DNA from 3 places in the Arthrobacter sp. 2RAF6 genome. Region 2 is predicted to be linked to each of the others. Evidence: predicted binding sites of a transcription regulator. Region 2 holds the regulator's gene; each other region holds the start of a gene.
The links. Region 2 encodes LexA, which represses DNA repair genes until DNA is damaged. Its sites were predicted from a motif close to TCGAACANNTGTTCGA; they were not measured.
Positions count from the first base shown of each region.

Region 1: a site for LexA is predicted at 3,168-3,183, ahead of AB4Z38_RS17115 (DUF6504 family protein). Genes of this name have one in related genera too.
Region 3: a site for LexA is predicted at 1,781-1,796, ahead of AB4Z38_RS01340 (LysM peptidoglycan-binding domain-containing protein). Genes of this name have one in related genera too.

Region 1 is NZ_JBFRGF010000025.1:69,620-74,146, reverse strand. Features, by position in the region: gene AB4Z38_RS17120 (DNA polymerase III subunit alpha) at 1-2,841, opposite strand, end outside; gene AB4Z38_RS17115 (DUF6504 family protein) at 2,848-3,135, opposite strand; gene AB4Z38_RS17110 (helicase-related protein) at 3,783-4,527, shown strand, end outside.
Region 2 is NZ_JBFRGF010000041.1:14,241-18,767, forward strand. Features, by position in the region: gene AB4Z38_RS21530 (histidinol-phosphate transaminase) at 1-451, opposite strand, end outside; gene AB4Z38_RS21535 (LysM peptidoglycan-binding domain-containing protein) at 543-902, opposite strand; gene lexA (transcriptional repressor LexA) at 1,269-2,018, shown strand; gene AB4Z38_RS21545 (ATP-dependent DNA helicase) at 2,047-4,110, opposite strand; gene hflX (GTPase HflX) at 4,103-4,527, opposite strand, start outside.
Region 3 is NZ_JBFRGF010000001.1:279,508-284,034, reverse strand. Features, by position in the region: gene AB4Z38_RS01360 (AAA family ATPase) at 1-212, opposite strand, end outside; gene AB4Z38_RS01355 (SAF domain-containing protein) at 209-853, opposite strand; gene AB4Z38_RS01350 (helix-turn-helix domain-containing protein) at 1,005-1,220, shown strand; gene AB4Z38_RS01345 (hypothetical protein) at 1,270-1,749, opposite strand; gene AB4Z38_RS01340 (LysM peptidoglycan-binding domain-containing protein) at 1,997-2,782, shown strand; gene AB4Z38_RS01335 (Rv3235 family protein) at 2,857-3,372, shown strand; gene secA (preprotein translocase subunit SecA) at 3,418-4,527, opposite strand, start outside.

The DNA of each region.
Region 1 (4,527 bases), on a different contig from region 2:
GATCTCCATGCCGGTCAGTTCGGGCATGTCCTCGGGGATCGTGGGTGCGTCGATGGCCGGGAGCGGGAGGGCGAGCTGTCCGGGGATGACCTGCCACCGTTTCGCGGTGCGGGTGGCCTGGTTCCGGGCGGTCAGGCCGGGCCGTGTCCGTTTGTTCTGCCCGGTGTAGAGGGTGTCGAGGGCGCCGACGAGGGCGAGGCTTTGCACGGTGGAGGCGCGCAGCCGGGCGCGTTCCTTCAGGTCTGCCATGGAGTCGAAGGGCCGTTCGGCGAGGATCCGGTGGATTTCCCGGACCTGGATGCCTTTCACGTCGGCCAGCGACATGCGGATCCCCAGTCGGCCGTCGGGGGTCGGTTCGGTGACGTATTCGTCGGTGGAGCGGTTGACGTCCAGGGGCAGGATGGGGATGCGGAGGCGGCGGGCTTCGGCGACGAGCAGGCGTTTGGGGTACATGCCGGGGTCGTGGGTCCAGAGCCCGGCCATGAACTGGACCGGGTAGTGGGTTTTCAGCCAGGCCGACTGGAAGGTGGGTTTGGCGAAGGCGGCGCCGTGGGCGCGGCAGAAGCCGAAGGACCCGAAGCCTTTGACGACACCCCAGACCTTCCCGATCACCTCCGGTAGGTAGCCGCGCTCAAGGGCTTTCTCGTGGAAGAACTTCTCGACGCCGGGGAGGCGGTCTTCGTCGGACAGGAAGCGCCGGAGCACGTCGGCGTAGGCGAGCCCGCAGCCGGTGAAGGTGTCGATGATCCGCATGAGTTGTTCGTGGAAGACCACGATCCCGTAGGTGTTCCGCAGGAAGGGTTCCAGGTCCGGGTGGAGCTGCTCGACGGTTGCCCAGCCGCCGCGCCGGTTCAGGAACGGTTTGACCATCTCGGCCTGCATGGGCCCGGGGCGGAAGAGGCTGATGTCGGTGATCAGGTCATCGAACACGGCCGGCTGGAGCTTTCCCACGAGTTCGCGCTGGCCCGGGGATTCAATCTGGAAACACCCCAGCGTGTGGGTGGAACGGATCAGCTCGAAGGTCGGTTCATCGTCCAGCGGCACGGCCTCGAGGTCGATGTTTTCCCCGGTGGTGCGTCGGATTTCGGTGACGGCGTAGGCCATGGCCGACTGCATCCTGACCCCGAGGACGTCGAGTTTGATCATGCCCATCGGGTCCATGTCGTGCTTGTCGTACTGGGACATCGGCAGGCCCATCCCGGACGGTTGCACCGGGGTGCGGTCCAGGAGGGACGTGTCGGAGAGGATCACCCCGCAGGGGTGCATGGAGATATGCCGCGGCAGCCGGTCCAGGCGTTCGGTGATGTCCACGAGAAGGTCCAGCTGCCGGCTGCCTTCCACCCGTTCGGCCAGGTCCCGCAGTTCGGGTTTCTCGGCCATGGCCTCCCGGAAGTGGGAGGCGGAGAAGCGCCAGAGGTTCTTGGCGATCCCGTCGATGTCGTCCGGGTCCATGCCCAGGACCATGCCGGCGTCCCGGGCCGCGCCGCGGGCCCGGTAGCCGGACTGCATCGACATCAGGGTGACCCGTTCCGGGCCGAAGCGCAGGAAGATCTCGTGATAGATGTCGTGCCGGCGGGCGGACTCGACGTCGATGTCCACGTCCGGCAGGGTCCGGCGCCGGGTGCTCAGGAACCGTTCGAACAGCAGGTCGTGGCGGATCGGATCCACGAACGAGATGCCCAAGGCGTAGTTGACCAGAGACCCGGCCCCGGAGCCGCGGGCCGCGGAGCGGATCCCCATGTCCCGGATGAGCCGGGCAACCTCGGCCACGGTCAGGAAATAGGACGCGAACCCCAGTTCGGCGATCGTGTCCATCTCGAGCCGCAACCTCGACTCCACCACCTCCATGGCAGTCTTGTCAGAGCCGGTGTAGAGGGTGTTGACCCCGGCCCGGGCCCGTTCCCACAGGACAGTGAGCGGGTCGCCGGTGATGCCGATGATGCCGATGATGGAGGCTTCGGGCATCACCGGCACACCCCAGCCCGCATCGCCGACAGGATCGATCCGGCACCGGTCCGCCAGGGCCGCGGTCTCAGCGAGCAGGTCTTTCGCGGCTCCGGCGCCGGCCTGGCCTACCGCGGCGATCTCCGCGGCGAGGGCCTTCATCATCGGTGCAGGTTTGAGCCAGGCCTGGGCCGTGGGCTGGACCCCGGTCTCGTCCAGGCGGCGCAGCGCCCGGGCGGCATCCAGGATGTCAGCGGTGATCGCCCCGTCCGGCAGAACGTAACGGACGGCATTGGTCAGCACCGCCGTGACCCTGGCGCGTCCGGCGAGGCGGAGCATCCGTGTGGCGTGGGTGTGGCTGAACGGCAGCCCGGGCGCGGACAGGTGGGAGACGACCTCGACCCGCAACGCTTCCCTGGGCACGACGGCGAGCCATTGGTCCATCAGGGCCATGCCGTCACCGCGGGTCCCGACCTTGAGCCCGACGTCGGACAACGGCCCAAGCAGCACGGTCCCCACCGGGCCGGCATCGGTGACAAGATGCTCCGCGATCTCCGCCCGGGTCACCGCGACGGTCTTGCGGGCGTGGGCGGCCGAGACCAGTCGGCACAGCGCCGCATAGCCGACGCCGCCGTTGTGGCCGTGGGCCAGGACAACGACGCGTCCGCCCACGGCTCCATCGTCGTCGAGGACGGCGAGCTCGACGCCGAGGATCGGATCGATTCCGGCCGCGATGCACGCCCCGATGTGTTTGGGGATCCCGTAGAGCCCGTCACGGTCGGTCATGGCCAGGGCGTCCGCTCCCCCGGCCTTTGCCGCAGCCGCCAGTGTGTCCGGCCAGTCCACCCCGTAATGTGCTGAAAACGCCGACGCGGCGTGCAGGTGGGTAAACATCAGAAGCTTCTAGCCGAGGATCCGGGCCAGCACCCAATCAGCGTCGTCACGGACCAGCTCGAACACCCGCTCGGCCGAACGTCCGCGGCCCGAGGCGGTAATCCGCCAGGTCTCCGTCTCGAGGACCTGCGGGCCGATGCCCTTCTGAATACGGGCCTGCTCGACCCACCACGGGCGACGGGTGTAGAACCGCAGAGGTGTCTCGGTGCTCCGATACTGCCGGTCCCGCCACTCAAAACCCAGGGGCAATCCGTCCGGAGTCGTCCGTACTAACACACGCTCATCAACATCCAGCACTAGAACACACCTTCTAATATAAAAACTGTTAATAGAATATGCGTTCGACACTATGTGTCGCCACCGACAGTTTGAGCCAGGACCAGGAACCACCGGCCTGACGCCTCGGTTCCAGTATCTGCCGGACAGAGGTGGCTGTCGCCTCTGCGCTCGAGCCATTTGCCAAGCGCGAACCGGCGCACCCGGGCGAGGGAAGTGCTAAGTGTCATTGTCGACGCCAGCGTTGGGATGCACGCCAACCGATTGGCCAGCGTGGGGCGGATCCATGACACAAAGACGGGGAGTCCCTGTCCTCAGCCAAGGCAAACAACCTCGACACAACCGGTCTTGCATCTGGTTCCCTAACCGCAGTTCTACTCAGTTCAAGCCCAGCCAGGGATGTGCACGGTCGCCGGCCATGGGCGGCCTGCGTCATTGGAGAAGTACACCAACCAAGCTGGGCAAATTCACTTGTCCCGATGGTGACGTATCTGCGGTTGGTGACCGTGTTGATTGTTTGCAGCCTCAGAGTCGGCGCACCAAGGGAACTAGTGGAGGTCAGGCGCATTTGTAGGAGGCTTCGTTCTGCAAAGTCATAAGATTGCACTGACAATCTGCGCCGATTGCCGACTTCTTATATGAGGAGCGGGGAATACTAGTGGGGGAAAATGCCGACGATCTTCGACAACTCTGAGACCAACACTCTCGGAGGCAGCCTCCTCAAAACATTTCCGGAGCATAAGCGCATAGACGTAGCCACAGGCTATTTCGACTTGCGAGGGTGGGGGACGTTCTCGGAGCTGGTGGATGCGAAACAGCAAGCAGACGGAGTGTCGGGTGATCCGGCTGCGCGGATCCTTGTTGGGATGGTGGCACCCTCGGCCGCGGATTCCATGTTGCAAGATCTTCAGGAACAGGTTCAGCCGCCGGACCCGCATGCAGGGATTGCCGATTTTGAGTCCGCCCGAATGCGGCAGGCCCAGCTGGTAAGCCACCTGCGAGAACAGCTCATGAGGGGTCTTTCCACTAAAGAAGGCCAGACTTCGCTTCGTGCGCTGAAGCGGCAGCTCCGTTCCGGTTTGGTCGAAATCAAGGTATTCACACGGCGCCCCCTGCACGGCAAGGCCTACATTCTGCACAACCCCGGCCACTATGCCCTTCCCGTCATGGGTTACCTCGGGTCGTCCAACCTGACGGCGGCGGGACTCTACAGGAATCTCGAACTCAACGTCGATGTCCTAGAACAGGACGCTGCACGCAAGCTGGACGATTGGTTTACCACCCATTGGGATGACACGTTCTCGCTGCCGATCACCGAACAGATCATTGAGCTGATTGAGGAATCCTGGGCAGCAGAACAGCAGCCCACGCCTTTCGAGGTTTTCCTGAAGGTCTGCCATTCTATGTCGCAGG
Region 2 (4,527 bases):
CCGAGGTCGCATCGAGTCCATAGTCTTCAGCGCGAACTCCAGCGATGTATGCAGTGTCGGTTCCGCTGGCCAGCAACGGGTACATGGAATACGTGGGCGGGAACCCGAGCGCGGTCCGGCCGGGGCCGCCGAAAACCTGGAGGATCTGCTGCAGTACTTCATTGGAGCCGTTGGCTGCCCAGATGTTCTCGGCCGCAAGGTCGTGGCCGAGGTATTCCGCAAGGGCCTCGCGGAGTTCAGTGAATTCCCGGTCGGGATAGCGGTTCAGTCCAACGGCGGCTGCCGCAACCGCTTCGGTGATGGCCGCCTGGACATCGGCCGGTACGCCATGCGTGTTTTCGTTGACGTTGAGCAAAATCGGAACATCAAGCTGCGGCGCGCCATACGGGCTCAGGCCGCGGAGGTTGGTCCGGAGGGGAAGTCGGTCAAGTCGCTCAAGCTGGTCACTCACCATGACAGTTTAAGGCGCCGCGGTGGATGCACTGAAACTGTGACGACCCGGCGGCCGTTCAGGCGAGCTGTCAGCCCGGTCAAGGTTGCTGTCAGGTGGACGGAATAAACAGCTGCTGGCCCGGCACGATGCGGCCGTCCTGAAGGTTGTTCAGCTGGATAATCTCGGCAACGACGTCTCGTGGGTCCCGGGAAGGCGCGGCGGTTCCCGCAATCCCCCACAAGGACTGGCCGACTTGCACCGTGACGCTCGTACTGGAGGTGGGCTGCAGCTCGGCGGCGGAATCAGCAGCCTTGGCCGGCGAATTCAGGAATCCCGCCAGGCTGAGCAGCACTGCGACCAAGAGCATTGCCGGGATGCCGAAGAAGACCATGCGGCCCCGGCGGGTCAGGCGAAGCCGACCCGGTGCCGTACTGCGGCCGGACCTGTGGGTGATGGTGATTGCGGACATGAGCTGAGCCCTTCTGAACAATGCCGCGTTCCGGAATCTCTGGTTGCGGCTGCCAATTCTTGCCTTCAGTCAGTGCTTGCAGGATGGCTGTTCGTTGTTCTGTTCGAACGATTCGAACGAACACCCGGATCCTGCGCCACTTTTATAGAACACATATTCGAACCTTGCTATGACATTTTTAGCACTTATCAACGAATGATGTCGAGACTCGCTAGAACAAATGTTTGATAAACGCCTGTGCCTGCCCTACGTTTGAGTGAAGGAACGAGCACTGAATCAGTGCAACAGGAGGGTCTGACATTTCAGGCCGACAGTCCCGGCAAGGCCTCAGCGCCGCACGGGCGGAACGGAAGGGCGTTGGCGAACATGGCAGCGAAAGCCACTGGCAGCGGGTCGGCTTCAGCGCGGAGCCAGCAGCCGCAGAAGACACCCAAGAGCCTGACTGTCCGCCAGAAGAAGATCCTGGAGACCATCCAACGTTCGGTGAACGATCATGGCTATCCGCCGTCGATGCGCGAAATCGGGGACACGGTTGGCTTGGCCAGCTTGTCCAGCGTCACGCACCAGTTGTCACAGCTCGAGAAGCTTGGCTATCTTCGTCGCGATCCCAAGCGCCCGCGTGCAATGGAAGTCCTCATGCCGTTGACCCTGGACGGCGGCTCCGTCATACCCGGCGTTGACGCGCCGGCGAAACTCCGCAGCGCCGGCGGCATGGCCGTCACGGAACTTGCGAGTGCAAGTGACACGGCCATGGTTCCCCTCGTCGGGCGCATTGCTGCCGGTGGACCTATCCTGGCGGACCAGACCGTCGAAGACGTCCTGCCGCTGCCCCGCCAGCTGGTGGGCCATGGCGAGCTCTTCATGCTGAAGGTCGCCGGCGATTCCATGATCGACGCGGCTATCTGCGATGGGGACTGGGTGGTGGTACGGCGTCAAAACGACGCCCTCAACGGCGACATCGTGGCCGCACTCCTGGACGACGAAGCCACCGTCAAGACCTTCCGGCAGCGCGACGGCCATACGTGGCTGCTCCCCCAGAACACGCAGTACGAGCCCATCCTGGGAGACCATGCCACGATCATGGGCAAGGTCGTCTCGGTCCTGCGCTCACTTTAGTTCGCCCCCGCTTTAGGACGAGCCCGTATTAAGCCTTGGCGGACTCGGCATAAAGCCGTTCGAGCGCACCGCGCACTATTGAACGGTCCGTGGTGGGCCAGAAGGGCGGCAACGCTGCCCGGAGAAAATTGCCGTAGCGCTCCGTCGAAAGCCGTGAATCCAGGACTGCCACGACGCCTTTGTCCCCCGTTGAGCGGATGAGACGGCCGGCCCCTTGGGCTAGCCGGATGGCGGCGTGCGTCGCCGAAACTGCCATGAAACCGTTGCCACCGGCCTGCGCCACCGCGCGGGACCGTGCCGTCATCAGGGGATCGTCCGGACGAGGGAACGGGATCCGGTCAATCACTACCAGCCGGCATGAACCGCCTGGAACGTCAACGCCTTGCCAAAGGGACATGGTGCCGAACAGGCACGTGTCTTCCTCCTCGGCAAACTGCCTGACCAACGCCGCCATGGTCGATTCGCCTTGGCACAGGATGTCCACGTCCAGGCGTGACCGCATCGCTTCCGCCGCGTCCTCCGCCGCACGTCGGGAAGAGAAGAGGCACAAGGCTCCGCCGTGCGAGGCCTTGATGAGCTCTTCAAGTTCGTCAAGCGCCTCGGGCGAGGTGCCGCGCCCCGGCTTAGGCAGGTGCTTGGCGACGTACAGCATGCCCTGCTTGGGATAGTCGAAGGGAGAGCCTACATCCACGCCGGTCCAGCTGGGGGCGCCTTGGCCAGTCAGGCCCAGTCCTCCGGCCGTGGCCTCGAATGCAGAGCCGATAGCCAGGGTGGCAGAGGTCAACACCACGGTATGGCCCGCGAAGAGCCCTTCCCGGAGGCGTCCGGCGACGCTGAGCGGCGCGATATTGATGAGCGCAGGCGAGTCCTCGTCGGGCGCCGTGTAGCCCTGCTGCGGATCGAAGGTACTGTTCCTGGAGAGCCAGACGACTTCCCGGTTTTCCCGGGCTGAGAGCAACCGTTCGCATAGTTCGAGGATCAACATCAGCCGTGAGCGCGCGAGCTGGCGCCCGCCGTCGACCGCGTTGGACGAGTCGCCCTTCGAATCGGAAAGGGCTGCACGGCAGGCTTCCCGGAGCTGGTCCACGCAATCCAGTTGTTCGTCATTGAGCCCGTTGGGCAGGAGGCCGGAGGGCGCTCCGATGATCGCGAGTTCCAGGCGGTCCGCAGCCGCGTTCAGCGCGTCCACGGTGATGGCAGTGTGTTTGCGGGCACTCGACGCCGCGGCATGGATCATCGCCACCGACAGCTGCCCGGACACAGCACCGGTCACGCGGTCCTGGAGCTCGTGGGCCTCGTCCACCACGACGATGTCGTATTCGGGCAGCACCGCCAGGCCTTCGAAGGCGCTGACTGCGAGCATCGCGTGATTAGTGACCACGACGTCGGACTCCGCGGCACGGTGCCGGGCGAGCTCGCTGAAGCATTCCTCCGCCATCGGGCACTTCTGCGCCCCGAGGCACTCCATGGACGTGACTGATACCTGGCGCCACGCCCGGTCCGTCACACCCGGCATGAGTTCGTCCCGGTCCCCCGTCGCCGTCTTCCCGGCCCACTCACGCAACCGCAGGACTTCCTTGCCGAGCTGGGAGGCAGGCCCGCCGATGGCTGCGGCGAGATGCGGAACGCTCGTGTCCTCACCGAGGGAGAACAACTGCCCCTCGGCAGGCTCCTCGCTAGGGAACCCGCCCTCGAGCTTGTGCCGGCACACATAGTTGGCCCGGCCCTTGACCAGGGCGATGCTGACCGGGCGCTCCAGCTCCGGATTGATCGTTTCCAGGAGCCGGGGCAGATCCCGGCCCACGATCTGCGTCTGAAGGGCGAGGGTGGCCGTGGACACGAGCGTGGGCTTGTTGCTCTCCATCGCGTGCGCAATCAGCGGAATCAGGTACGCGAGCGACTTGCCCGTGCCCGTGCCCGCCTGGACCAGGAGGTGTTCACCGGTCTCGATCGCCCGCGCCACCTGCCTGGCCATCTGGTGTTGGCCGGTGCGGTTCTGGCCGCCCATACCGGCAACGGCTTTGTCCAGGAGTTCGAGGGCGGTCCGTTCCCCCACGGTCTCGCCGCGCTCCCCCATCTCTGGATCAACCATTGCTGACGAACGACTCCAACTCGGCTGCCAGGTTCTCATGGACCATGGCCACCACGCGCGTGCCTTCCTCCTCATGCTCAAGGCTCAGGATTTCGGCGTCGGTGTTGTGCAGCTTGTTGATCAGCTCACCCCGGTTGTACGGAATCAGAACTTCAAGGCGCACACCAGGACGCGGGATGGCCTCGCTGATGGCTCCAAGGAGCTCGGCAATGCCTTGTCCGGTGCGGGTCGACACGACGACATGGCGGGGCTCTTTCTGCTTGAGCCGCTCCACGACAAACGGATCCGCGGCGTCTGCCTTGTTCAGGACAATGATTTCCGGGATCTTCCGGGCATCCACTTCGCTGAACACCGTGCGGACGGCCGCGATCTGGCCTTCCGGATCGGGATGCGAAACGTCCACCACGTGGAGGATGA
Region 3 (4,527 bases), on a different contig from region 2:
CCGACAGCCGCCAACCGGTCGACCAGCGACGCCGTCAATTCCTCGGCACCCTCGGCTATGACCGCTGCGCGCGCGAGACCGCTTTGGCAAGCGGCCAGAAGTTCCGCGAGTTCGCCGCACCGACGCACCACCGTCACCGGCCCGTGGAGCCGCTCGAGTCCCCCGACCAAATCTTCCCGGGACTGCCCGACTGTGACAACGGGGATACTCACTTGCCGGCACCGCCCGGATTCCACACCACGGCAATCTTCGATTTATTTGCCTGCGCTCCAAGAAGTTTAGGCATCTGCTCGTCGGTCACAAGGACGAGAACCACTTTCTCCCTGGACGCTCCGAGGGTGGTGGCCCCCTCCGTGACCTGGGCGATCTCCGCACCGGGCAATAGTAACTGCGGCGTGCCGAAGCCGTTGCGCGCATCGGGGAGGGCTACCCAGACGTCAACGCGGGATCCCGCCACAGCCTGGGAAGGCAGTGATTCCTGGATCGCGATCGCCACCGGTTTGCGGTCCAGGGTGTCGGCGGCCCCGAGGCTCTCCTGCGGGACAAGTTGGTTCTTGGCAATTCTCTGAACGGCAACTCTTCCTTCGGGCAGACCGTCAGCCAGGGTCACGTAACTGGACTCAATGTCGTCGAGCCTGACTTTGACGATCGCAAGATCGTCCTTGCTGACTCTCTGGCCCACGGCAATCGACTCGCGCGCGGCATACACCTGAATGGTGCGGTCCGCGGTTCCAACGATGGCGATGACTCCGGCCAGCGATGCCAGGACCAGAAGAATCCCCACCAAAAGTCGTGGATCCCTCCACGAGGGCTTCCTGAGCCGCGCCGCAGCGGCCCCGCTAGTTACACCCATGATGCTCCCCGTTTGCATTGTTTGTCGGCGTCGACCTTCAGTGGCCTTTATTCTGACCGCAAGTGGGTCCCTTCCGAAAGCCAAATGCCTCAAATTACGTCAACCTGTGGATAACCCCGGCAAGTGGGTCGAACAGTGGCAAAATGGATGCATGCCCCGATTCCTCACCCTCGCTGATGTCGCCGAACAGCTCCAGATCAACTCGCCGCAGGCATACGCCTTGGTGCGAAGCGGAGAGCTCAAGGCCATCCAGGTGGGTGGCCGGGGCCAATGGCGCGTCGAAGAGAAGATGTTGGAGCAGTACATCGAGGAACGCTATGCCGAGGCGAGCAGGATAATCCAAGAGGCCAAATCCAAGTCCTCCTGATCTCCCTCCAGCCCCCCCCAGGTAGCTGGGGCGGGGACGCTGGCCCGGGCTACAAGTCTTGGCCCCGCAATGAACGCAGCGCGGCAAGCGACTGGAACGGAATTGTCGCCACAGACGCGACGTTCCCGGACCGGCGGACTTCACCCGGCAACATGACAGCGAGATCAAAGTGGTCCCTGCCCACGCGATCAATGACGCCCCGCATCATCCGCTCCTCCCGCGCCGACTCAAGCAGGTGAACCGCCAGTTCCGCCCGGTCGCGGGCGAGCATTCGGAGTGCGCTGGCCAGGCCAAGCCGCTGTGACGCCGTCGATTGGCCTGCCCGCGCCTGCCGGCCAAGACCCCGATAGGTCAATACTGCCGTGACGGGCACCAGCCACTGGTGGGGACCTTCGTCCAGGACCAACGATTCGCTTCCGACATGACTGAGCGTCCCGGACACCTGTGTCCCGGACCGCAGCGTCACATCGATCTTCTGGCCGATTGCTCCACGCAGCCTGTCGGAGACGTCGATTACGGCCATCTCCATGCGGGCCCGCTCTGAAATTTCGGATTCAAGTCCCAACAATCTTTCGGAGGCCAGTTGTGCCTCCATGTCTTCAAACAGGGCATCCCAACGCATTGCGTCAGCGTAAGCGGGCCCGCGTCGATGGTCAATCTTTCTTCATCGACGACCAACTCCTAGACAAATACACCTTGCTGTGGCCAAAATAAGTCAATCATTATCAAACCGCATCAAATAGTATCAAATTTCATCAACCGGCTAAGGGGAACCCATGGAACAGACGAACAGGCTCGTTCGGAACGATGTTGCCATGGCGGCGACCATCCTGGTGCTCGCTCTCTTGCTCACTGTCACCGGACTGATCCTGGTTGACCGATGGCACTCCGCAGCAGGACGACTCCAGGCACCCACGTTTGAAGACCTTCTGGGATTTGTCGCAACTGCAGCCGGTCTGGGGATCGGGGCCTGGTGGATCGCCACGTTCCTTCTGGCAATGGCCGCCGCGCTCCTCCAGCAATCGGGAAAGGACCGCTGTGCAACCGCCACCGCCAAGTTCAGCCCTGCCTTCATGCGCAGACTGGCGGTGGTAATTCTGGGCCTGAATCTCGTGGGAATGCCCTTGGCGAATGCGTCACAGGCGCAGCTTGAACCAGCGTGGAGTCCGGCAAACGGCTCAGTACCGTCCAGCGGCATCTCCGCCCAATGGACACCCGTCTCGAGTCCTTCTCCCCATCTCCCCGTCGTGCCCTCGCTTGAGTCCGGACCATCAGAGATCGACCCCCATTGGCAACCCCGCGCACCTGCCGCCGAGCCGGGGCTTCTGGGGGCCCGGCCACAGCGGGCCGCGGAACAGTCTGCCTCGCCGAATCAGGGCGAAGTAGTGGTGAGGCGAGGCGATTCACTCTGGTCGATTGCCGCCCGGCAGCTCGGCCCCCTGGCCAGCGACGTCGACATTGCCCTCCACTGGCCGAAGTGGTACGCCGCAAACCGACATGTCGTCGGAGACGACCCGGGTCTCCTTGTCCCGGGTCAGATCCTGCAATCACCGCCTAAGTAGCTCCCCAGCCGGACCACCACCAACCGAAACACCACCAACCGCCGCCAACCAGCGATCCGTAACCGAGGAAGTCCATGAGCGCATCCCCAGCCGGCCACAGCTTGCCCAATGCAGCCCTCCAGGCAACTTCGCCACCCATTGCCTCCCGTTCAATCGCGGCTTCGCCTCGCGCCAAAGCGAGAATGGACGGCCCGTCCGGCAGGGGGCCGTCTTCTCCGCGCAAAGCGGCCCAAATCTTCAGCCTCGACGGGGAAATCCGCGCGCTGGCCCGCAGCATCGCCCAAGCCGCGGTCGAAGTCCTTGCCGGCACCCGGCCCGCGCAACAGCTCTCACGGACCCTGGACCCCAGATGCCTCAACGCGCTGCAACACCGGGCCGCACTGACGCGGGCCCATGTTGCCAACGCCCAAGGCGGGCAGTCTCGCCTTCACCGAAGTCCGATGGTCCGCTCCGTGCGTGTCTGCGCGGTGAACGACGGAGTGTACGAGGCCAGCTTGGTTGTCTCGGAAGAACTCCGCTCCCGCGCCGTAGCCATGAGGCTTGAAGGGAGCAACGGCGCGTGGAAGGTCACCGCCCTCGAAATCGGCTGACGGCGGAGTTCATCCGTCAGCTGCATGCGTCAGGCAATCGCAGTGTCAGCGGCGCTTCTTCTTGCTGGATCCGCGCTGCTTGTCATCGGCGGCGGCCTTGGCGGGGTTGCCTGAGCGTCCCGAGGCCCGCCCTTCGACGCGGGTCTGGCTCGCGCCGTCTTCACCAGGTGCCGTGTACTGCAGCTGAACAGGCTTTTCCGGGGCTTCGAGGCCGGCCGCGCGGATCTGTGGATCGTGATGTTCCACGTGACCGCCTTCTGGGCTGCCATCCACCACCACTACGTCCTCAGCGGGCGTTACTTCCACTTCCAGGTTGTAGAGGAAGCCAACGCTCTCCTCGCGGATGGCCTCCATCATGCTCTGGAACATCGTGAATCCTTCACGCTGGTACTCGACCAGGGGATCCCTTTGGGCCATGGCACGCAGGCCAATGCCCTCTTTGAGGTAGTCCATCTCATAGAGGTGTTCCTGCCACTTGCGTCCAAGGACCGAGAGGACAACCCTGCGCTCGAGCTCGCGCATGTTCTCGGCGCCAATGGCTTCTTCCCGCTCCTTGTAAACGAGCTGCGCGTCGGAAAGGATCTCGTTTTTGAGGAATTCAACGGACACGCGGGCCTTGCCGCCGGCTTCGTCAATGATGTCCTGGGCCGTAACAGTTACCGGGTACAGCGTCTTGAGGTTGGTCCACAGTTGGTGGAAGTCCCAATCATCGCCGGTTCCGTCCGCTGTCGCGGCATCGATCAGGGCGTTGATGGTGTCTTCGAGGAAGAACTGGACCTTTTCGTGCAGATCGTCGCCTTCCAGGATCCTGCGACGGTCGCCGTAGATGGCTTCACGCTGGCGGTTCAGGACGTCGTCGTACTTGAGGACGTTCTTACGCTGCTCAGCGTTCCGCCCTTCAACCTGGCCCTGGGCCGAAGCGATTGCGCGGGACACGAGCTTGGATTCGAGGGCAACGTCGTCCGGCACCGAGCTGTTCATCAGGCGCTCGGCGGCACCGGAGTTGAAGAGCCTCATGAGGTCATCGGTCAGCGACAGGTAGAAGCGGGACTCCCCCGGGTCACCCTGGCGGCCCGAGCGGCCACGGAGCTGGTTGTCGATGCGACGGGATTCGTGGCGTTCCGTGCCCAGTACATACAGCCCTCCAAGTTCAAG